Regions from separate parts of the Cytobacillus sp. FSL R7-0680 genome, predicted to be linked through region 1. Evidence: riboswitches for the same ligand, from Rfam matches in the RefSeq annotation. Region 1 holds a riboswitch; each other region holds the start of a gene.
The links. A riboswitch is a leader RNA that binds a small molecule or an ion and turns the genes downstream of it on or off. The one in region 1 is predicted to bind S-adenosylmethionine.

Region 2: linked by a shared signal. The riboswitch ahead of MKY26_RS22450 (MetQ/NlpA family ABC transporter substrate-binding protein) and the one ahead of MKY26_RS13420 (methionine ABC transporter ATP-binding protein) in region 1 are both predicted to bind S-adenosylmethionine.
Region 3: linked by a shared signal. The riboswitch ahead of MKY26_RS01530 (PLP-dependent aspartate aminotransferase family protein) and the one ahead of MKY26_RS13420 (methionine ABC transporter ATP-binding protein) in region 1 are both predicted to bind S-adenosylmethionine.

The regions. Positions count from the first base shown of each region.
Region 1 is NZ_JBBPAO010000001.1:2,687,042-2,695,167, reverse strand. Features, by position in the region: gene MKY26_RS13425 (O-acetylhomoserine aminocarboxypropyltransferase/cysteine synthase family protein) at 1-582, shown strand, start outside; SAM riboswitch class I at 670-774, shown strand; gene MKY26_RS13420 (methionine ABC transporter ATP-binding protein) at 888-1,913, shown strand; gene MKY26_RS13415 (methionine ABC transporter permease) at 1,906-2,574, shown strand; gene MKY26_RS13410 (MetQ/NlpA family ABC transporter substrate-binding protein) at 2,588-3,421, shown strand; gene MKY26_RS13405 (hypothetical protein) at 4,154-4,294, shown strand; gene sufC (Fe-S cluster assembly ATPase SufC) at 4,729-5,511, shown strand; gene sufD (Fe-S cluster assembly protein SufD) at 5,529-6,839, shown strand; gene MKY26_RS13390 (cysteine desulfurase) at 6,839-8,068, shown strand; gene sufU (Fe-S cluster assembly sulfur transfer protein SufU) at 8,058-8,126, shown strand, end outside.
Region 2 is NZ_JBBPAO010000002.1:68,751-76,876, reverse strand. Features, by position in the region: gene MKY26_RS22480 (GNAT family N-acetyltransferase) at 1-449, shown strand, start outside; gene MKY26_RS22475 (antibiotic biosynthesis monooxygenase family protein) at 459-764, shown strand; gene MKY26_RS22470 (hypothetical protein) at 761-1,132, shown strand; gene MKY26_RS22465 (cobalamin B12-binding domain-containing protein) at 1,129-1,779, shown strand; gene MKY26_RS22460 (STAS domain-containing protein) at 1,766-2,539, shown strand; gene MKY26_RS22455 (pyridoxal phosphate-dependent aminotransferase) at 2,834-3,997, opposite strand; SAM riboswitch class I at 4,238-4,348, shown strand; gene MKY26_RS22450 (MetQ/NlpA family ABC transporter substrate-binding protein) at 4,437-5,261, shown strand; gene MKY26_RS22445 (aminoglycoside phosphotransferase family protein) at 5,344-6,207, opposite strand; gene MKY26_RS22440 (hypothetical protein) at 6,297-6,482, shown strand; gene MKY26_RS22435 (MFS transporter) at 6,542-7,753, opposite strand; gene MKY26_RS22430 (MarR family winged helix-turn-helix transcriptional regulator) at 7,770-8,126, opposite strand, start outside.
Region 3 is NZ_JBBPAO010000001.1:297,138-305,263, forward strand. Features, by position in the region: gene MKY26_RS01525 (NUDIX hydrolase) at 1-404, shown strand, start outside; SAM riboswitch class I at 471-571, shown strand; SAM riboswitch class I at 753-863, shown strand; gene MKY26_RS01530 (PLP-dependent aspartate aminotransferase family protein) at 940-2,739, shown strand; gene MKY26_RS01535 (aliphatic sulfonate ABC transporter substrate-binding protein) at 2,764-3,756, shown strand; gene MKY26_RS01540 (ABC transporter permease) at 3,778-4,605, shown strand; gene MKY26_RS01545 (ABC transporter ATP-binding protein) at 4,618-5,346, shown strand; gene acsA (acetate--CoA ligase) at 5,368-7,092, shown strand; gene MKY26_RS01555 (homoserine dehydrogenase) at 7,119-8,126, shown strand, end outside.

The DNA of each region.
Region 1 (8,126 bases):
AGCTATAACGATTTAGTATATAGTGAGGCACTTGGCCCTGTAGCATATATTACTAAAGCGAGAGTGCAGCTTCTAAGAGATTTAGGTCCAGCACTAAGTGCACAAAGCGCCTTCCAATTTACGTTAGGTTTAGAAACGTTAACGGTTCGAATGAAAGAACATATTGCTAATACGAAAAAAATTGTGCAATATTTAAATAATCACTCTGCTGTTAATTGGGTACTTTATCCGGGCGATGACAACCATCCTAATAAAGAATTAGCAGACAAATATTTATCTAAAGGTGCAGGGGCAGTTGTCGTTTTTGGCATATCTGGTGGGCGTGAAGCAGGTGCGAAGGTTATTAATTCGGTTGAGCTGTTCGCACATGTAGCGAATGTAGGTGATGCAAAAAGTCTTATTATACATCCAGCAAGCACAACGCATCAACAACTTAATCAAGATGGGTTAAAACAAGCAGGTGTACCTGAAGACTTAATCCGATTATCAATTGGAATTGAAAATGTAGAAGATTTGATCGATGATCTTGAATCTGCTATTGAAGCGGCAACCGGTATTGCTTCATTAAATATAAGGGTCTAACAACTATTATTTCAGATTTGACACCTACTTCAATGACATGATACTATTACACAGGTACACAAAAAAATTCAATATATTCATAGTTTGCTCTTATTTAGAGAGGTGGAGGGAAGTGCCCTTTGAAGCCCGGCAACCGTCATTTAATTGAAATGGTGCCAATTCACTCAAAGCATTAGCTTTGAAAGATGAGAGAAAGGAATTTTCATAACAAGCCTTTCTGCTCATAAGCAGGAAGGCTTTTTTTATAAACAATGGATATGCTATAAATGTGTTGGTTTTTCTGGATTGAAGAGGTGAAGTATAAAATGATTTCAATAAAAGATGTAAAAAAGATTTTCTCAACGAAAAACGGGAAAGTAAATGCAGTAGACAATGTTAACCTCGAAATTAACGAGGGTGAAATATTCGGTGTAATCGGATACAGTGGTGCGGGTAAAAGTACATTGATTCGTATGTTAAATGGACTTGAAATCCCGACTGAAGGCGTTGTATCTGTAGCTGGGAATGAAGTTTCTCGCATAAAAGGTGCTAGCTTAAGAAAGGCTAGACAAGAAATAAGCATGATTTTCCAACATTTTAATTTATTGTGGTCTCGAACAGTACGAGAAAACATTGCGTTTCCATTAGAAATTGCTGGTGTACCTAAGAAAGCGCGACTAGAGAGAGTTAATGAATTAATTAAATTGGTTGGACTAGATGGTCGAGAGGATGCCTATCCCTCGCAATTAAGCGGTGGACAAAAACAGCGAGTAGGTATTGCTAGAGCACTTGCCAATAATCCTAAAGTACTGTTATGTGATGAGGCGACAAGTGCTCTAGATCCGCAAACAACTGATAGTATTCTCGACTTACTTGTTGATATTAATGAACGTTTAGGGTTAACTATTGTGTTAATTACGCATGAAATGCATGTCATTCGCAAGATTTGCCACCGTGTGGCTGTCATGGAAGGTGGAAGAATTGTTGAAATTGGCGAAGTGCTAGATGTGTTCCAAAAGCCAAAAGAACCTATTACGAAGCGATTTGTTCAACAAGTGACCGAACCGGAAGAAACGAAGGAAACGATTACACATTTACTGAGTGCTTATCCAAATGGCCAAATTGTTCAACTTGGATTTGTAGGTGGTTCAGTGGAACAACCATTAATCACAAACTTAATTCGCCACTACAATGTAACAGTGAATGTATTACAAGGAAAGATATCCCAAACACAAAGTGGCTCTTACGGTACCTTATTTATTCATATAGATGGAAAGTCGGATGAGGTTACCCGCGCGATTGAATATATTCATTCGCAGAAGGTTGGCGTGGAGGTGATTTCCCATGCTTAATGAATGGCTACCAAATGTGGATTGGGAAAGAATGTGGGAAGCAACAAAAGAAACTTTATATATGACAAGTATTTCTGTTATAGCCACGTTTATTTTAGGAATTATTCTTGGATTACTTTTGTTCTTAACCTCTAAAGGTAATATATGGCAAAATCAGCTAGTTAATAAGATCATTGCGGCATTCGTCAATGTCTTTCGATCCATTCCGTTTTTAATCTTGATTGTGTTATTAATCCCTTTCACAAAAATGATTTTAGGGACAATGATTGGTGAAAATGCAGCATTACCAGCACTCATTATTGGTGCAGCACCTTTCTATGCAAGAATGGTGGAAATTGGCTTACGTGAGATTGATAAAGGTGTCATTGAAGCCTCTAAATCGATGGGTGCAAAAACAAGTACAATTATATGGAAAGTACTCATCCCTGAATCTATGCCAGCGCTTGTTTCGGGTATTACCGTTACAGCGATTGCGCTAGTCGGATATACGGCAATGGCAGGTGTCATAGGTGCAGGAGGATTAGGGAACCTTGCCTACTTAGAAGGTTTCCAAAGAAGTAGATATGACGTTGTATGGATTGCAACGATTATTATCTTAATTATCGTGTTTATCATCCAAATGATTGGTGATTTGATTACTTCCAAACTAGACAAACGATAGGAGAGCTAAAAAAATGAAAAAATGGTTATCTGTTTTAATGATTGCAGCTGTTGCATTATTTATTGCTGCCTGTGGATCTTCAGATGAAGGTAGCGAAGGATCTGATGAAGGAACAAAAACATTAAAAATTGGGGCATCTAACGTACCGCATGCTGAAATCCTTAATGAAGCAAAACCTTTATTAGAAGAAAAAGGAATTGAGCTGGATATCACAACGTTCCAAGATTATATTGTACCGAACCAAGCGTTAGAGGGTGGCGATATTGATGCGAACTATTTCCAACATATCCCTTATTTAGAATCTCAAATGGCTGAAAATGATTATGATTTTGTTAATGCTGGTGGTGTTCATATCGAGCCAATTGGTGTTTATTCACAAGAATATGATAGCTTAGATGATCTTCCAGAAGGAGCAACAGTTATTATGAGTAGCTCTGTACCTGACCATGGTCGTATTTTGACAATGTTAGAAAAGGAAGGTTTGATTACACTAAAAGCTGATGTCGATAAAACGACAGCGACAATTGATGATATTGAGGAAAATACGAAAAATCTAAAGTTTGATACGGAGTATGAAGCAGCACTTCTTCCACAAATATATAATAATGGAGAAGGTGACGCAGTTCTAATTAACTCTAACTATGCAATTGATGCTGGCTTAAATCCAGTGGAAGATGCAATTGCACTTGAAGAAAGTGATTCTCCATATGTGAATGTAATCGCAGTTAGAGCTGGGGATGAAGACAAAGAAGAAATAAAAGCACTACTAGAAGTATTACACTCTGAAGAAATCCAAAATTTCATTGAAGAACAATATGAAGGTGCAGTTGTACCTGTTACTGAATAATAGAAATTTATTAAAGAAGTCTACTTAGTTGTAGGCTTCTTTTTTTGGTAAGGCGATGTAAAAGATATATTCCACTGAGTCAATCACCTTTTGGGACTAACTAGGACAATTGATGGAGATAAGGTAGATTGCTTTTGAAGAATCCCTGAATTTGATTTGATAGAAACAAGAAGTGAGGAAAATTTGTATTATTAAGAAAGAAAATGATAAATATAATTTACAAGCTTTTCCCCATGATCGGTTTTCAGCGTACATCAAGGTTAAGGATACGAAAAATTGCTAATAAAAGCGGCTTGCGAACGAGAGAGAAAATTGCAAAGATAGCAGAACAAAAACCGATTAGATCGTATATCAGAAGTTGAAAATAAAAATCTTAATAAAAAACAAATAATAATTCTCTGTATATTGCTTAATCTTACAAAGGTGACCTTAACTGTTGATTAGAGGTGTTTTGCACAGACAAAATAGTCATTCCTAACTTTTGTATGAGTAAAGGTGAATATTTGTAAGTATTGACCCATGAATTTATGAATAAAAGAGGTGGATAAAACCAATCACGATAAATTCAGTAAAAAAGCGTATTTTCGTGTTTTATCGTGTTTGAGTCGGGTAAGTTTATAGTGTAGTATTTTTATTGTAATCATTATAACGCTTTAAACGGCGAAAATTTGAAAGGATTGATTCATTATTAGTCAGCTACAGCTGAATTACACAAGCGAAATGGAAAAGGCCATGCACGGAGCATATGGAGTAGGTTATGAAACGTATTGCCAAAGACAGGATGTAAGGATGCGCGTAGAAAAACAGCGTGAAAAAGATTACTTAAAGAGTCAAAGAATTGTTGCCGATATCGAACGTAAAGCACATGCTTAAATAAAGAGGAGAGCTGTCAGTTAGACGGCTCTTTTTGTATATAATAAATGAAAATGAGATTTAATTACGTCAATGTTAAGTTGGCGTGAAACCATATATTGTGTAAAAATCTGGTTTCTTTTGTTTATATAATTGCTTATGAACAAGATGATTATGCCGATTTTAATTTGGACATAAATGCAAGTAGAAAAGAACTTAACAATAAGTCATATATAAATAGAAGAAAAATGAGTTATTTTCGCTAAATTTAGTGTAGAATAATGGATGGTGATAGGTTTACAACATATACATAGTGGAAATATCGTCTAATATGTGCAAAGAGTTGATATCACATTTAATTTGTTATAAGATTGTAATGAGAATAAAGTGAGAATTAAACTAGAAATGAGATTTGACTTAACAGTGCAAATCTTTTTTATTACGGAGGTATAAACATGGCATCTACATTAACAATTAAAGACCTTCATGTTGAAATTGAAGGAAAAGAGATTTTAAAAGGTGTTAACCTTGAGATAAAGGGTGGAGAAATCCACGCAATTATGGGTCCTAACGGAACAGGTAAATCAACATTATCTTCCGCAATTATGGGACATCCGAAATATGAAGTAACAAAAGGAAGTATTATTTTAGATGGTGAAGATGTACTTGAAATGGAAGTAGATGAGCGCGCGCGCGCAGGTCTATTCCTAGCAATGCAGTACCCAAGTGAAATCAGTGGCGTAACAAATGCAGATTTTTTACGTTCCGCAATTAATAGCCGTCGAGAAGAAGGCGAAGAGATTTCTCTAATGAAATTCATTCGTAAAATGGATAAAAACATGGAGTATCTTGAAATGGATACAGATATGGCCCAACGTTACTTAAACGAAGGCTTCTCTGGTGGGGAGAAAAAACGTAATGAAATCCTACAGATGATGATGATTGAGCCTAAAATTGCGATTCTTGATGAAATTGATTCTGGATTAGATATCGATGCATTGAAAGTCGTTTCTAAAGGGATTAATGAAATGCGCGGTGAGGAATTTGGTTGCTTAATTATTACTCACTATCAACGTCTATTAAACTACATCACGCCTGATCACGTGCATGTAATGATGCAAGGTCGTGTCGTTAAGTCTGGTGGACCAGAATTAGCACAAAGACTAGAAGCTGAAGGTTATGACTGGATTAAAAAAGAATTAGGTATTGAAGACGAATCAGTTGAGCAAGAAGCGTAAGAGTTAGGAGGATCACTATGTCAACAGAAATAAAGTTACCATTTGATAAAGAATACGTACATTCTTTTTCAAAAGATATGGGCGAGCCTGCATGGATGACAGATCTCCGTGTAAACGCACTGGAGAAAGCTGAAGATCTTCCAATGCCTAAGCCTGATAAAACAAATATTTCAAAATGGAATTTCACTCAATTTGATAAGCATATCGTGGGAAGTGAAGATTACTCTTCATTAACTGACTTGCCAGAAGAAGTAAGAAGCTTAATCAATTTAGAATCAGCTGACCAAAATTTATATATTCAGCGTAATAATCGTCCGGCATATATCTCTTTATCAAAGACAGTTCTAGATCAAGGTGTTATTTTCACCGACATCTTTACTGCTGCTAGAGAGCACGGAGATCTGTTACAAAAATATTATATGACAGATGGGGTAAAGGTTGACGAACATAAGTTAACAGCTTTACATGCTGCACTGATGAATGGTGGCGTATTTGTCTATATTCCTAAAAATGTAGAAATCAAAGAGCCACTACACTCTGTATTTATTCACGACGATCAAGAAGCAAACCTGTTCAATCATGTATTATTGGTTGCTGAAGATAATAGTTCTGTTACTTATGTAGAAAACTACATTTCAACAATGGAAGAAAGCAAAGGCATTTTTAACATCATTTCCGAAGTTGTTGCTAATACAAATGCAAAAGTAACTTATGGAGCGGTAGACACTTTATCTGCTGGAACTACTGTATATGTGAATCGTCGCGGAGTTGCTGGCCGAGATGCACGTATTGAATGGGCATTAGGCTTAATGAATGATGGCGATACAGTATCTGATAATAAAACGAATTTAATCGGCGATGGTTCATATGGAGATATGAAAACAGTCGTTGTAGGTCGCGGGAAACAAACGCAAAACTTTACAACAAACATCGTACACTTTGGTAAAGCATCTGAAGGTTACATCTTAAAACATGGTGTAATGAAGGATGCAGCTACTTCCATCTTTAATGGAATTGGTAAAATTGAGCACGGAGCGACAAAGGCAAATGCAGAACAAGAATCTCGTGTATTAATGCTAAGCGAAAAAGCACGTGGAGATGCGAATCCAATTCTATTGATTGATGAAGATGATGTAACAGCTGGTCACGCAGCTTCTGTTGGTCGTGTCGACCCGTTACAATTATATTATTTGATGAGTCGTGGTATTTCACAAAAAGAAGCAGAACGCCTTGTTATTCATGGCTTCCTTGCTCCAGTAGTTAATGCTCTTCCTATCGAAGGGGTTAAAAAGCAATTAACAGCTGTGATCGAAGGGAAAGTTCAATAATGAATGCAAAAGAGATTCGCGAGCTATTTCCAATACTAAATCAAGAAGTCAATGGCCATCCATTAGTGTATTTAGATAGCGGTGCTACATCACAAAAACCAATTCAAGTGATTGAAGCGGTACAAAAATATTATCATAACGATAATTCAAATGTTCATAGAGGTGTACACACTTTAGGTACAAGGGCTACTGACGGCTATGAAGGCGCCAGAGAAAAAGTCCGCAAGTTTATCAGGGCAAAATCCACTGAAGAAATTATCTTTACTAGAGGAACAACGACTAGTATAAATAAAGTGGCTGCAAGCTATGCGAGAGCGAATCTTTCAGAAGGGGATGAGATTGTTATCTCCTATATGGAGCACCATAGTAATATTATTCCTTGGCAACAAGTGGCTAAGGAAACTGGTGCAACATTAAAATATTTACCATTACAAGAAGATGGAACAATTGCTCTGAGTGATGTTTCCGCTACAATTACAGACCAAACGAAAATTGTTTCTGTTACACTTGTATCTAACGTATTGGGTGTAATCAATCCTATTAAAGATATTGCCAAAATTGCTCATCAGCATGGAGCTGTAATGGTTGTTGATGCTGCACAAGGGGCACCGCATTTAAAAATTGATGTGCAAGATCTAGATTGTGATTTTCTTGCTTTTTCAGGACATAAAATGTGTGGACCTACTGGTATTGGTGTTCTTTATGGAAAGAAACAACTTTTAGAAAATATGGAGCCAGTTGAATTTGGTGGCGAAATGATTGATTTTGTCGGCTTATATGAGTCTACATGGAAAGAACTTCCGTGGAAGTTTGAAGGTGGCACACCAATCATTGCTGGAGCGATTGGACTAGGTGCAGCGATTGATTTCTTGGAAGAAATTGGTTTAGACCAAATTGAGGCTCATGAACATAAGCTTGCTGCTTATGCTTTAGAGAGACTTTCTGAAGTAGAAGGCATGAAAATTTTCGGTCCAAAAACAGCAGCAAATCGTGCAGGGATTGTTACATTTAATTTAGATGATGTTCACCCGCATGATGTGGCAACGGTATTAGACGCTGAAGGAATCGCTATTAGAGCGGGACATCATTGTGCACAGCCGTTAATGAAATGGTTGAAGCAATCAGCAACAGCTAGAGCAAGCTTCTATTTATATAACACAGAAGAAGATATTGATAAGCTTACAGCAGGGCTTATTAAAACGAAGGAGTATTTCAGCGATGTCTTTTAATAACTTAGATACCCTCTATCGCCAAGTGATTATGGATCACTACAAGAACCCTCGAAAC
Region 2 (8,126 bases), on a different contig from region 1:
TTGCTAGGGAGAGTTGGCGTTACGCATATGAAGGCTTAATTCCCGAGCGAACACAGGTTGATTTTTTATTATCTGTATATACTGAAGACGCTTTAATGAGAAGTTTATCTACTTCGGTTTTATTGGTTGCTGAAGAAGAAGGAGAAGTTATTGGTTTCGTTCATTTTTCATTAATAAATATTAAGAAAGAAATAGAATTAGGTGCTTTATATATATTGCCGAGTTTTCACCGCCGAGGTATTGGTACAGCCCTACTAAAAGCGATGTTTGAATATTTTTATGATGTCAATAAAATTACGGTTTCTGTTGTGATGCGAAATGATTCTGCTTTGGATTTTTATCATTCAAAAGGATTTAAACAAGTAGGAAAAATGAATGATTCCATTTTCGGATTTAGTATTCCAACCATTGTAATGGAATGGAGAAGTAACACAAGTCCAAATGTGTAGGGGGAAGTTATGTATACCGTATTCTCAACTTTTGATGTAAATGAAAGTAAAGCAGATGAAGTGATTGAAATATATAAGAATCGTTCACGTTTAGTCGATAAAGCAGATGGGTTCGTCGACTTTATGTTGCTTCAGAATGATAAACGTAAAGGAGAATTGACAGTACAATTAATTTTTGAAACAAAGGAAGATTATTTACGCTGGGTAAGAAGTAAAGATTTTCAACGAATTCATGATCTTGAAAAGAAGTATCCAGATAAAGAATTAGCAGCAGTCATTCCAAAAGTGTCGCAATATAAGGTTGTGGTAAAGTGAGTAAATATGAAATAATCGCAGAAGAAGTAACAAAAAGGATATTTCGAGAAGACCCTACATTAATTGAACGATATGGTGAACGTGGGAGAAATCAAACATTTATTGATAATATGCATCACTTAGATTATTTAAAGACGGCAATGGAATTAAATACGTCAAAGATTTTCACTGACTATGCCCTTTGGTTAAGAGGTATCTTAATTAAATATGGTATGACGACGCAAACCTTGATTGATAATTTTCTTTTTTTAGAAGAGGAATTAGAGAAATGTACGGTGGTAGAAAGTGAAATTAGTTCTGCATATATTGGTTTGTTAGGAGAGGCTGTGTCTATTTTAAGAGATGTTCAAGGAGGCGAGGCACAGTGACGAGAGGAGAAGATCTAGCAGAAATCCTTTTATCTGGAGCTGTTGCTGATGCTTGGGAATATATTGAGCGATTCGATTATTTGACTAATGTAGAAATTTATCAAGATATTATTACACCAGCTATGGTTAATATTGGTCTTAAATGGGAAAATTTTGAGATAACAGTTGCAGATGAACATTTGGCATCTGGAGTTTGCGATTTCATTCTTTCAAGATTAGCTGCAAAGCACAAGTTTAAACCTGTTAAGGATGCACCGACCGCCATGTTTCTTTGTTTATCAGGAGAGCAGCATTATTTGGGATTAAAGATGGTAGCCAGTATATTTGCAGAGAATGGATGGAGAACCAAGTTTTTAGGAGCAAATTTACCTGTACAATATGCATTGCAGGCTGCGAAGGATTGGAAACCAGATGTAATTGGCTTATCAGTTTCGATTGCTACCCATTTACCGGCACTTACGGAATATATGGAAGCTTTTTCTTATTTACCAAAGAAACCTAGGATTTTATTAGGTGGAAGATTGACAAATTTATATGATTTAGCTTCTTTTACCGCTATTAAGCCGGAAATTATTTCAAACTTATATGCTGTAGATAAATGGATCACTGCTTTTAATACGGAGGGGAGGAAAAATGCGATTAATTGATCTACATTTGCCGATACCGTATATACTAGCTAATAAGAATGGTGAAATCATTAGCTATACATCTAAAGCGGATGAAGTCTTTGATTTATCAGAAGGTACGATTAAAAGTATAGTTGATGAAGGGAGTATCTCTAAGTTTGAAAGGGTAGCTGCCATACCAGAAAAGAGTATGAGATTTGAAGCTAATTTAAAAACAAGAAGTATACCGATAGCACTATTTGATATTCATATCAGTTGGGATTTTCAAGGTAATGCGTCCATGCAATTTTTATTCAAAGATGATGATAATGAACCATTAATGGAGAAATTACAGGCCCTACAAAACAGATTAGCAAAGACAGATTTTGAGCTTTATGAGCAGAAGGAAACATTAGAAAAAACATTGCAAAGGTTGGATGAATTATCAGGTCCTTTTATCTCTTTAACAAAAGAGATCTGTTATATTCCTTTGTTTGGCGATATGACGGGCGATAAATTTACAACGATTATGGAGCAAACGCTTGCCCGTCTGTCAGATCATGATTACAGGTGGATACTGATTGATTTAACAGCGGTTGCTAAAGTATATAAAGAGGGAACGAGCGGCTTAGAGCTTTTAATCAAGAGCATTCTTCTAATGACAGGAGGAGAAGTGAGACTCATTGGTATAAATCCGAGTCTAACAAAAGCACTTCAGCCTTATCAATTAAGAAATGTTGTTCATACGGAACAATCGTTACAAAGTTTTCTTCAATCAGTGATAAATGATCATGCTATATGAACATTTATTAAACTGAGAGCCTACTTGGATAATGTATATGTTTGCACATGTGTTTATAGGTTGGCTTTGTTAAAAGAAAAAGGTTGTCGGATAAAGATACGTTCCGAAAAAACTAAGTAAAGACATATGTAACAATGAAGATGATACCTTGTAACGGGAATGCGAATTTAAAAGGAAGAGAATATGAAGCTTGAGTTCGTTCATAAAAGCCTCCAAGTTACACAACCTAGCCCATAGGAACATAAGTTATACATGTTTCTATGGGCTAGGTTTGTGGCTGCCATACCTCTTATATTAAAATAATTTGAGTTGACCAATTCTTTCTACTGCCTCAATTAATCGTTCTTCATCGACAAGTAATCCAACCCGAACATAACCTTCTCCAAAGGTCCCAAAGCCTTTTCCTGCGGCAACAGCTACATCAGCTTTTTCCAGTAAGTAGTCAGCAAATTCTTCACTATTGTATCCTTCAGGCACTGGCATCCAAGCAAAAAACGATCCTGAAGGAGACTTGCCGTGCCAGCCAACCTTTTCACAAGCGTTCATGAATGCATTTCTACGTCTCTCATATCGAGCAACAAGTTCGTCTACACTTGTTTGATCCCCATTTAATGCATAGGCTGCAGCTTTTTGAATCGCAGGGAATAAGCTTACATACATATGGTCTTGAAGAAGGTTGATGGCTTCAATGATTTGTTCATTTCCAACTGCAAATCCAATTCTCCACCCAGCCATATTATATGTTTTTGATAATGTATACATTTCAATACCAACGTCTTTCGCTCCGGCTGTGGCTAAGAAACTTTCAGGTTTCTTTCCATCAAAGCCGATAGCACCATAAGCAAAATCATGCAAGATGGTAATGTTGTTTTCCTTAGCAAAAGCAACAGTTTCTTCAAAAAATGTGGAATCAGCTGTCGCGCCTGTTGGATTATTAGGATAATTCAAAAATAGTAGGCGGGCATCCTTTTTTTGTTTTTCTGTAAATTGCGAGTAATCAGGTAGAAACTGATTTGCTTCTTTTAAAGGAAAGGTTTCGTATTTTACATTTGCCAAAACCGCACCAGATTCATAATCAGGGTAACCTGGATCTGGTAAGAGCATTAAATCTCCCTCATTGAGTAGGCATAATGGAATTTCTACTAAACCTGCTTTTGCGCCAAAAAGGATAGCTACTTCTTTTTCAGGCTCAATTTCTACCCCATATTCACGCGCATAAAAGGAAGCGGCGGCCTTCTTTAATTCATTAATTCCTCTAAAAGGAGAATATTTATGTGTCATTGGGTCTTCTGCAGCTTGCTGAAGTGATTGTACAATATGTGCAGGTGTTGGCTGGTCGGGATTGCCTTGTCCTAGGTTAATAACATCTCTGCCTTCAAGTTTTGCAGCAGCAACTTTTTGAACAAGGGAAGCAAAAAATTGTTGAGGTAATTGCTTCAAACGATGCGATAATTCCATTTTAATCCACCTTCATTCATTTAATCTATATACGAACGCATTTTATAACCAAAAAGACAAATTGTCCAGTTAATTTTATATAAAAGGAAATATTCGATTTCCTTTTTTGTTTTAAAAGAATAAAGGAAAGGTAGTTGGATCACTAAACCCATTTTCTTGGGAGATTGGATGTAGCATTATTTCGAACATTGACAAAAATAAAAGAGAGTAGTAATATCATATCATAAAAATTAAATGAAAAGCTTATCCAGAGAGACTGAGGGACTAGGCCCTATGACGTCCGGCAACCCCCAATATTGGGAAGGTGCCAATTCCTGCAGAATGATATCCATTCATTCTGAAAGATAAGGCGGAATAAAACCAATGCCTCTTTCAGATGATGAATAGTGGCTTTTTTTATTGGTTAAAATTCTGGTTACAGCTATGGGGAGGAAACATAATGAGAAAGTGGCTAATTGTTTTATTCATTGCAACTGTTTGTTTACTAACAGCATGTGGCGGAGGTTCAGACACGAGTGGAGAAAAGGTGGATGAAACGAAAGAATTAAAAATTGGTGCTACTGCCGGTCCTTATAGTGATATGTTGAAAAAAGCTATTGTACCTGGTCTAGAGGAAAAAGGATATAAAGTAACTGTCGTAGAGTTTAGCGATTATATCCAACCTAACAAAGCTTTAAATGAAGATGATATACAAGCTAACCTTTTCCAACATACAATTTACTTGGAGAATTTCGAGAAAGAAAATAACATGGACTTAGCACCATTAATTATTGTACCAACAGCCCCAATGGGGATTTACTCGAATGTGTTTAATTCAATTGATGAGATTAAAGACGGTGCAACCATTGCTATTCCAAATGACCCAACGAATGCAGCACGCGCTTTAAATACGTTAAATGACGAAGGTCTAATTACGATTGATGAAAACGCCGATCCACTAACAGTATCTGAAAAAGATGTGAAGGAGAATAAAAAGAATTTAGTTTTTCAACCGATTGAAGCAGGACAATTACCAAGATCTCTTGAGGGGGTGGATCTTGCTGCAGTTCCTGGTAACTTTGCGTTGGCAGCCGATATGGACTTATTAAGTGCATTAGCACTAGAAAATATGCTTGATGATTATCGCAACGTGGTTGCAGTTAAAGCAGACTTTGAAGATAAACAATATGCGAAAGACTTAAAAGAAGTGGTTGAGTCTGCAGAATTTGAAAAAATTATCGACGAAGAGTTTCAAGGATTTGGAAAGCCAGCGTGGATGGAATAACGAAGTAATAATAAGCAAGAAACCGGACAAAATTATATGGATTTGTCCGGTTTCTAATAATAGTTGTAGAATACTGTTAAACTTATCTGTGCATAATTTGTATTTTGGTCATTCCTGTACTTATGGATTGTCGAACAACTTTTTCATCCTGGTCATTGACGTTTTTCAACCATTTGTGAAATATTGGTTGTAAGCCGTAAAAGGAAGTGACTCTTCTATACATTTCATCTTTATTGAATTTTGTTTGATAAGATGCGAGAGCTTCTTTGGTGAATTGATCTCCGAAATCCCAATATAGCCCTGCAAAGTCAAACGCCGGGTCCCCTATTTGCGTATCTGTAAAGTCTATAATTCCTGATATTTCCTTTTTGCTTGGATGATAAAGGATATTGGCACTTGTTAGATCACCATGAATCACCACTTTTGCTTCTTTAAATTTTGACACCGCTAAAAACATTTTATCAATTTCTTCTTTTTCTGCGTCTTTTAAGAACGGAAATATTTTTTTAATCAGGGCTTGATGTAATTGCGCCCAATAATTTTCACTATGTAGTTCTTCTATGTTACATTTCTTTGCTTCATCTATATCCAGACGATGTAATTCTGTAAGAAATGTTCCTAGCCGCTTGGCTTCATATAAAGGAGGAGTAATCAATGAATGAGATAATGCTTGTCCTTTAATGAAGTGGTAAAAAACACCAATCATTTGTCCGTCTTTATTATAAAATGGAAGATAATTTGGTATTTCAATAATGGAAGAAAGATATGAGAGCTGGTGAAGTAGCTTTATTTCCTTTTTTATTTTCACTAATACTTGTTTTGTTTTTGGTATTCGGATGACATATGTTTGATTGACAATATAAATATGATGATCCCAACCAGAATGATTGCTTTCAATCTGTATTTCCTGAAGATGCGGGAGATGGTTTTTAATTAATTCCTTCATGGAACAGTCTCCTTTTTTATTATTTTGTATAAATCGTTTTTTTGAGGGGGAAAATAGGCGAGACATCTTATAAAAGGGGAGTGAAAGCAATGGAAAAAAAGTATGATAATCAAGTGGATGAGAAAATTATTGCTGCTCAAAATGAAGCTCAACAATACAATCAAATGGATACAGAATTAGAACAGTCAGAAGAAGTACAAGCAGCAATGGAGAAAAGTTATGAGTATGAAGTGACGAATCAACAACCGACATATGAACCGAATAAACCATTTTAATTAGAAAGAAGAGACTTCCATTACGTGGAGTCTCTTCTTTCATTATAGCATACCTTATTTTACATTGATGCTGTTTGATGTGTCTGTTTACTCCCATTATGTTCGGTTCGTCCATAAACTAAAAAGTAAAGAATAATTGAAGCAATCGACACTATCCCCATGTAAATGTATAACATACTGTAGCCAGTTATAGGAATCAGTAAACCTAATAAATAGGGTCCAAAACCTAAACCACCATCGAGAAAGATAAAGAAGGTGGAAGTAGCTAGCCCCATGCGATGGGGTGGCGTTAATTTGACCGCAATCGCTTGTGTACAAGACTGCATATTACCAAAGCCTAAGCCAATCAAAGCCCCCGCCACTAATAACATAACACCATTTGATGAATTACTAAGTAAGAATAGACCTACTCCAAATAAAATGAACGCTGGATACATCACGTAATTTGCCCCTTTGCTGTCCATTAATTTACCAGTGAAAGGACGGGATAGTAAGACAGCGATGGCATAGACAAAGAAGAAAAAGCTAGCAGCATTTACTAAGTCCTTTTCAATTGCATAAAAGTTAATAAAAGACAAGACGCTTGAATAACAAAATGCGACTGTTAATGTGACGAGTGCAATTGGAAGTGCCTTTGGTTCAATAAAGCTAGATAATTGAAAACCAGATGATTGAAATTGAGCTTTTTGATCTTCAGTTAACTCTTTCACATTCACAGTTAACCCGATAAGTAGGCCAATAATACCAAGAATCAAACAAAAAATGAAAATCGTATGAAAAGTTGTGTATTGACTCATTAACATACCGATAAAAGGTCCTATTGCTGTCGCTAAAGTATTACTCATACTAAAATAGCCGATTCCTTCACCTTTCCTTGTTTGCGGTATAACTGAAGCGACAATTGTACCACTTGCTGTACTTGCCATCCCTAATGTTAAACCGTGGATAAAGCGGGTAATAAGTAAGAAATTGACATCAATTTCAATAAAATAAAGACTTGTTGATAAACTAAATAATAGTAAGCCAATGATTAAAGTCTTCTTCCGTCCAATACGATCAATATATTTACCGATAAACAATCTTCCTACCAATGTTCCTATAATAAATATGCCAGTAACTAAGCCAGCTTGGCTGGCGGTCGCATGATGTGCTTCAACGGCATACACCGCAATCGTAACCATTAATAAATAAAACACTAATGTTAGAAAAAAGTTTACGGAAGAAACGGTGATAAAGTCCTTGGTCCATAATTTTTCTTTTGTTGAACTCATATTCTTTTCTTCCTCCTTACAAATTGCTTTTAATACTATCAAAAATACGAATACATTCTTCTTGTTCCTCAGGTGTGATTCCCTCTAATATTTCCATTTCGAACTGATCAATCGGAATGCGGATTTTTTTGTATATGCGTTCACCTTCGTTCGTTATTTTCATTTTCTTTTCACGTTTATCCATGCTTGGGATTTTTTCTACATATCCATATTCCTCAAGCTGATTTATGGTCCTCGTAACTGTTGGCTTTTCGACACCTTGATATGCAGCAATCTCTACTAAAGTTGTTGGACCAAAATGGTAGAGATAATAAAGGATTGTCCACTGTGCCCGTTGTAATTGATGTTTCGTTAATAAGCTGTTCAGTCTATT
Region 3 (8,126 bases), 2.4 Mb from region 1:
CAAAAAGGGAGACCAGTGAAGAGTTAGGTATCCCAATTGGAGAAGTCTCTGTTTTTTCAGAACTTGATTATGTAGTGACACCTTATGATACAGTGATTTATCCGTTTGTAGGCACAATAGAGAGCATCAGTGATCTTAAGCTAAATCCAGAGGAAGTGGATCAAATTTTCACAGTACCACTTGCTTATTTTTTGAAAGAGGGACCATCTATTCATTATATTGAGATGAAGCCAGAGCCTAATAGTAGCTTTCCCTATCATCTCATTCCTAATGGGGAAAAATATAAATGGCAAACGCGGAGGATGCAAGAAATTTTTTATACTTATAAAGGTCATGTGATATGGGGGTTAACAGCTAAGATACTGTATCATTTTTTGACGCTTATCCAGGATGAAAATAAATAAATTTTCAAAATGTTATTGACGATTCCCTATAAAAGGGTATATGATGTTAAACAAATAAATATGAACTTCTTATCCAGAGAGGCGGAGGGACTGACCCAGAGAAGCCTCGGCAACCAGCAATCTTTTGTATGGTGCTAATTTCAGAGGATATTATCCAAAGATAAGGAGAAGGTGAGCTCGTTAATTCAAAGCCCTTCTGCCTCTTCTAGGTAGAAGGGCTTTTTATGTGATAGAGCTAATATTTTATTGGAATATAAAATATATTCAGATTTCATATTGACGACAAATCATTTTTTGGATATAATTCTATTTGTAATTAAAGTATTAACGCTTTAAAAAATAAAATATTTCTTATCGAGAGTGACGGAGGGATCAGGCCCTATGAAGTCCGGCAACCTTCAAGCAATTGCTTGAAAAGGTGCTAAATCCTGCAGGCAGTAAATGTCTGGAAGATAAGATGAGGCAACCCCCTCTTCTTATGAAGAGGGGGTTATTTATTTTAATCATCCGACTAAAAAGTAGAGGAGAGTATATAATGACGAATCAATTTAACACTTATGATGATGAGACGATTTTATTACATGGAGGTCAATCACCAGACCCGACAACGGGATCTCGTGCAGTTCCTATTTATCAAACAAGTTCATATGTTTTTCATAATACAGACCATGCGCAAAGCCTATTTTCATTAGATGAGACGGGAAATATCTATTCACGAATCGGTAATCCAACGGTAGATGTATTAGAAAAACGTATTGCTTTATTAGAAGATGGGGTAGCGGCAGTAGCGACTTCATCTGGAATGGCAGCTATAGCTCTTTCAATTATGAATATTGCCCAAGCGGGTGATGAGATTGTTGCAGCGTCGAACCTTTATGGTGGAACATATAATCTTTTTGCCATAACACTTCCGAAATATGGGATTAAAGTTCATTTTGTTGATGGATCTGACCCTGAGAATTACCGTAAAGCGATTACGCCAAAAACTAAGGCTTTATATGGAGAGATTATTGGGAACCCAAGTCTTCATGTCCTAGATGTAGAGGCAGTTGCAAATATTGCTCATGATAATGATATTCCCCTTATTATTGATAATACTTTCGCTTCACCTTATCTTTGCAAACCAATCCAATGGGGAGCAGATATTGTCATTCATTCGGCAACAAAATGGATTGGTGGTCATGGAACAACAATTGGCGGACTTGTAGTTGATGGCGGACGATTTAATTGGAATCATGATAAGTTTCCTGGTTTTACTCAGCCAGATCCAAGTTATAACGGTATTGTTTATGCGAATGAGTTTGGTACACTCGCTTTTAGTACAAAACTTCGTGTTCAGTTGCTGCGCGATTTTGGGTCATCTTTAAGCCCACATAGTGCATTTCTTTTACTCCAAGGATTGGAAACACTCCATTTACGTATAGAGAAACATACGGAAAATGCAGCGAAGATAGCCCATTTCTTAAACGCTCATCCAGCTGTCGATTGGGTCGCATATCCAGGTTTAGCAGAGCATCCAGCGCATGAACTCGCGAAGAAATATTTAAACACTGGCTTCGGTTCCATTGTGAACTTCGGTATTAAAGGTGGCCGAGATGCGGGTAAAAAAGTGATAGATACAATTGCATTGTGGTCTCATGTAGCCAATGTAGGTGATGCGAAGTCACTCATTATTCATCCGGCTTCAACCACACATCAACAGTTAAGTGCAGAAGATTTAATTAAAAGCGGTGTAAGTGAGGAACTCATACGTTTATCAGTTGGGATTGAATCGGTTAGAGATTTAACCAATGACTTAGATCAAGCCTTCTATGAAGCGACTGGTATTTCTTCGAAGGGAGAACAAAAAGGAGAAACAGCAGTAAATGATGAAGGTGTTATTCGATGGGCATTACAATCATCCTCATTAAAAGAAGATGTGGATGGCAAAGAACTGCAAAGAGCAAAAAGGATAGCTGTTGTTGGATTAAGTGGAAATCCTGCTAGACCAAGTTACCGTTTAGCAAGAAAAATGCAAAGATTAGGTTATCAAATCGTGCCAGTTAATCCAAGAGAAACAGAAGTATTAGGTGAACAGGCATATCCAAATTTAAAATCCATTCCTTTTACCATTGATATTGTGCAAGTATTTAGAAGCCCTGAAGCTGCGATAGAAGTGGCGAAAGAGGCAGTAGAAATCCAACCGAAAGTTTTCTGGCTACAAGAAGGTGTCATTTCACCAAAAGCAGTTGAAATAGCAAAAGAAGCCGGACTTGAAGTGGTACAAAATCGCTGCACATATAAAGAGGCACAGAGATTAAGAGGTTCTATTGTAACCTTTGCTTGTGAAATTTAAAACCGAGATTGAGGAGAGTCATCGATGAAAAAATGGTTCGTATTTTTAATTGTCGTTTTATCAATTGGATTCATTAGTGCTTGCGGAGATAGTGAGGCAAGCACTGATGATAGTAATGACGAAGGAAAACCAGAAAAAATTGTTTTAGACTATGCCTATTATTCTCCAACAAGTGTAGTTTTAAAGAAATTCGGCTGGGCAGAAGAAGCGTTTGCCGAAGATGATATTGATGTTGAGTTTGTCCTCAGTCAAGGAAGTAATAAGGCACTTGAGTTTCTTAATAGTAGCAGTGTTGATTTTGGCTCAACTGCAGGTGCAGCGGCATTAATTGCAAAAGCAAATGGTGCTCCAATTGAATCAGTCTATATATACTCAAAACCAGAATGGACGGCATTAGTTGCACCGAAAGAATCAGCTATCAAATCAGTTGAAGACTTGAAGGGAAAGAAAGTAGCAGCAACGATTGGAACAGATCCATATATCTTTTTACTGCGCTCATTAAATGAAGCCGGATTAACATCAGCGGATGTTGAAATCGTTAACTTGCAACATGCTGACGGTGGAACGGCATTAACAACAGGGCAAGTAGACGCTTGGGCTGGTTTAGATCCCCATATGGCTAAATTAGAACTTGAAGCAGACACAGAATTTATTTATCGAAATATCGATTTTAACACTTATGGCACATTAAATGTGAGAAGCGAATTTGCTGAGAAGTATCCTGAACAAGTGAAAAAAGTAATTGAGCTTTATGAAAAAGCTCGTACATGGGTATTAGAAAATCCTGAAGAAGCGGCAGAGATACTGGCAGAAGAAGCACAAATCACCCTAGAGGTAGCGAAAAAAGAATTAGAGAGAAATGACTTTAATGAACCAATACCTGGTGAAGTGCAAATAGAAGCATTAAATGCTGCTGGTGAGGTTTTAAAAGAAGAAGGCATTATTAAGAGTGATGACGTAGGTAAAGTGGTTGATGAATTAATAAACCCAGATTTCTCAACAGAGGTCATTCAATAGGGTTGGTAAAGGAGAATGAATATGAAGGAAGTCATAGCGATCCCCAAAGTAAATGAGGGTAAGGAGAAGCATAGAAAAATTAACCCTAGTATTCAAAGGGTATTACTTGGAAGTATCGTGCCAATCTTACTTATTCTTGCATGGGAGTACTTGAGTCGGATCGGTGTGTTCCCTCCTCATTTACTCCCGGCTCCATCAATCATTTTGCAATCACTTATGACAATGACGACAGATGGAAGTTTATGGACACATACGAGCATTACATTATATCGCCTTGTGCTTGGTTTCTTATTTGGCACTGCTGCAGCTTTAATTATCGGCGCCGCTGTTGGCTACTTTTCAACAGTTGAAAGTTTATTAGATCCCCTGATCCAAGCTTTTCGTTCCATACCTTCATTGGCATGGGTGCCATTATTTATTCTTTGGATGGGAATTGGGGAACCTTCCAAGGTGGTTTTAATCGCTGTCGGTGTTTTCTTCCCAGTTTATCTAAATATCGTTTCAGGCATTCAAGGAATTGACCGTAAACTAATTGAAGTGGGGAAAATCTATCATTTTAGCTCATGGCAATTAATTTGTAAGATTATCTTACCAGCAGCTTTGCCATCTTTTTTAGTAGGGCTGAGAAGCGGATTGGGACTTGGTTGGATGTTTGTTGTTGCAGCTGAATTAATGGGAGCTTCTACAGGTATTGGCTACTTGCTTGTTTATGGCCAAAACACTTATGCACCGGAATTAATTATTTCTAGTATCGTCTTATTTGCCATATTAGGAAAAATAACAGATGCCATTTTAAAAGGGTTAGAGACAAAAACATTGCATTGGCAAGATACGATCGTCAAGAAGTAGGAGGTGGCAAGATTGTTATCAATTGAGCGAGTGTCTAGAACTTTTTCAAATGGAACAACGGGATTCAAAAATATTGACTTAAAGGTAGAAAAAGGTGAAGTCATTGGAATCTTAGGAACAAGTGGTTGCGGTAAAAGTACGCTCTTACGTGTATTATCCGGCTTGGATAAACAATATGATGGCCAGGTTGTAATAGATGGCGAAACTGTCCATGATGTTCATAAGAAAATCGGGATGATTTTCCAAGAACCTAGATTGATGCCTTGGTTAAAAGTTTATGACAATATCGGATTCGGTCTACAAAAAAAAGTTCAAAGTAAAATAGCGCAATATATTAAAGCCGTTGGGCTAGAAGGGTTTGAAAACCATTACCCGAAAGATTTATCTGGCGGGATGGCGCAAAGGGTGGCCATTGCCAGAGCCCTCGTTACCTCACCAGAAATATTACTTTTAGATGAACCGTTTAGTGCATTAGATGCTTTTACAAAAATGCAATTACAAGATTTATTACTGAATCTCTGGCAAACCTATCAATCAACTATCCTCTTAGTAACGCACGATATTGATGAAGCATTATATTTAGCCGATCGCATTATTATTCTTAGGGGACAGCCGGGAGAATTATATCAAGAAATAAAAATTGAAAAATCAAAACCAAGATCAAGAGGAGATAAAGATCTTGCTGCACTAAAAGATGAGATTTTGCAATTATTAGATTTATCTCATTCGAAAGCAATCTAAAGATAAAGGAGCTAATGAATTATGACAGTGATAGAGCGGCAACAGCTTGCCCCCATTGAAGGAGATTACAACTTAACAAACTATGAAGAGGCATGTCAAAATATTTCATGGGATGAGGTTAAACAACAGTTTAGCTGGAGCCAATCAGGTCTAGTCAATATGGCTCATGAATGTATTGATAAACATGTGGTTGACGGTTATGGAAACAAAATAGGGTTGCATTATGTGAATGGTTCATATGAAGAGACATACACATTCGCAGAGATTAAAGAAAAAACGGATCATATCGCCACCGTTTTAAGAAACCAAGGGGTGAAAAAAGGTGATTTCGTTTTTATTTTTCTACCTAAACATCCCGATTGTTATTTTACAATGATTGCCACCATTAAACTCGGCGCAATTGCGGGTCCTCTTTTTGAAGCATTTATGGAGGAAGCAGTAAAAGATAGAATCTCTGATTGTGATGGGAGATTTTTGATTACGGATACTGACTTACTTAACAGGGTACCAAAGAACGAACTGCCTTGTTTAGAGAAGATATTTCTTACTGATGCTGATGACGTACAATTATTAGGTGAAAAAGAAATTTCACTCATCAAAGAATTAGAGAAAACAGTAAAAGAAGAAGATATCACGACGTGGGTTGATCTCGAGCATGGTTTAAACATCCACTATACGAGCGGTTCAACAGGAAAGCCAAAAGGAATTATTCATGCTCATAGAGCGATGGTTCATCAATATCAAACAGGGAAATGGGTACTCGATTTAAAAGATGATGATGTGTATTGGTGTACCGCACATCCAGGTTGGGTTACGGGAACTGTGTATGGCATTTTCACACCTTGGTTAAATAGAGCGACAATTGTTGTTAATGGTGGCCGCTTTGATGCAAAGGGTTGGTATCATACATTAGAAACAACTGGAGTATCTGTATGGTATAGTGCACCGACAGCATACAGAATGTTAATGGCAGAAGGAAATGACCTACCAAATGATTATGATTTATCCAACTTAAGACATTTATTAAGTGTTGGTGAGCCGTTAAATCCTGAGGTCATTTATTGGGGACAAGAAACGTTAGGGAAAAGAATTCATGATACATGGTGGATGACTGAAACAGGGGCACAATTAATTGTCAATTTACCTTCAGAAGTAATTAAACCCGGATCAATGGGTCGACCATTTCCTGGTATAAGCATCGCTATCCTCGATGATGATGGTGTCGAACAATCAAGAGGGTCGATTGGTCACTTAGCAATTAAAGCACCATGGCCAGGAATCATGAAAGAAGTATGGAAGAATGAGGAGAAATACCAGTCATATTTTCCTTTTGAAGGTTGGTATGTATCAGGAGATCTAGCTGTTCAAGATGAAGATGGATATATATTCTTCCAAGGTAGGAGTGATGATATGATCAATTCTTCCGGGGAGAGAATCGGACCTTTTGAGGTTGAAAGTAAGCTCATTGAACATCCTGCTGTAGCAGAAGCTGGAGTCATTGGAAAACCAGATGCATTAAGAGGAGAAATCGTCAAAGCCTTTATTGTCCTAAGAAAAGGATTTACAGGCAGTGATGTACTACTTGAAGAGATTAGAAGGTTTGTAAAAACAAGATTAGCTGCTCATTCTGCCCCACGAGAAATGGAAATTGTCACAGAACTACCTAAAACAAAAATCAGTGGAAAAATATTGCGCAGAGAATTAAAGGCAAGAGAGCTTGCCAAACTTAGTAAAAAATTACAGTAATATGATGTAATGGGAGGTAAAGGGTTTTGACGATAAATATCGCTTTACTTGGCTATGGTACTGTTGGTAAAGGCGTTTACCGTACAATTCAACAGCATCAAGGGCGTTTACAAAAGTTATTAAGTGAAGAAGTAAAGGTTGTTGCTATTCTAGTGAGGGACATTAAGAAGCATACTGCCCCCGATCAGTCAGTTATGTTGACAAACCAATATGAAAAAATCCAACAATTGGAGAATATTGATGTAGTAATTGATGCAATTGTTGGTATTGAACCGGCTGCAACTTATTTACAAAGTGCGATTGAAAAAGGTCGCCACGTAATTACGGCAAATAAAGAGATGTTTGCAGAAAAAAGTAATATCTTAAGAGAATTAGCAAAAAAATATCATGTCTCAGTCGGCTACGAGGCTACTGTAGCAGGCGGTATTCCTATTATTCAAACTTTAAAAAAACTACTAAATGCTAATAAAGTAACGAAGGTTGAAGGCATATTGAATGGTACATCTAATTTTATATTAACTAAAATGAGAGAAGAGCAATTATCATTTGATAATGCTCTGGCGCTAGCGCAAAAATTAGGTTATGCGGAAGCGGATCCGACGAATGATGTTGAAGGCTTTGATGCGTATTATAAAGCTGCTATCTTAAGTGAGTTGATTTATGGAGAGAAACCAAAAAGCGAGCAGATTGAAAGAAACGGGATTGCGAGTATTGCTAAATCAGATATTACTTTCTTTAATGAATTAGGTCTTAGATACAAGCACGTGGCAACTATTGAATACGCTCATTCTCAAGTAAAATGTGCTGTTCGGCCAGTGTTAGTTGAAAGTAACCATCCTTTATATCAGGTGGAAGGTGTGCAAAATGCTATCCATATCGAGGCGGATATTGTCGGGAGTATTAGTTTGCAGGGGCCAGGTGCAGGTATGTATCCAACAGCAAGTGCAATTATAGAAGATTTGATTCATTTATCAGAAAAGGATCAGGAGTATACTTTTAATGAAGAGTCCACCCTTGATCAACAGCGTAGTGCG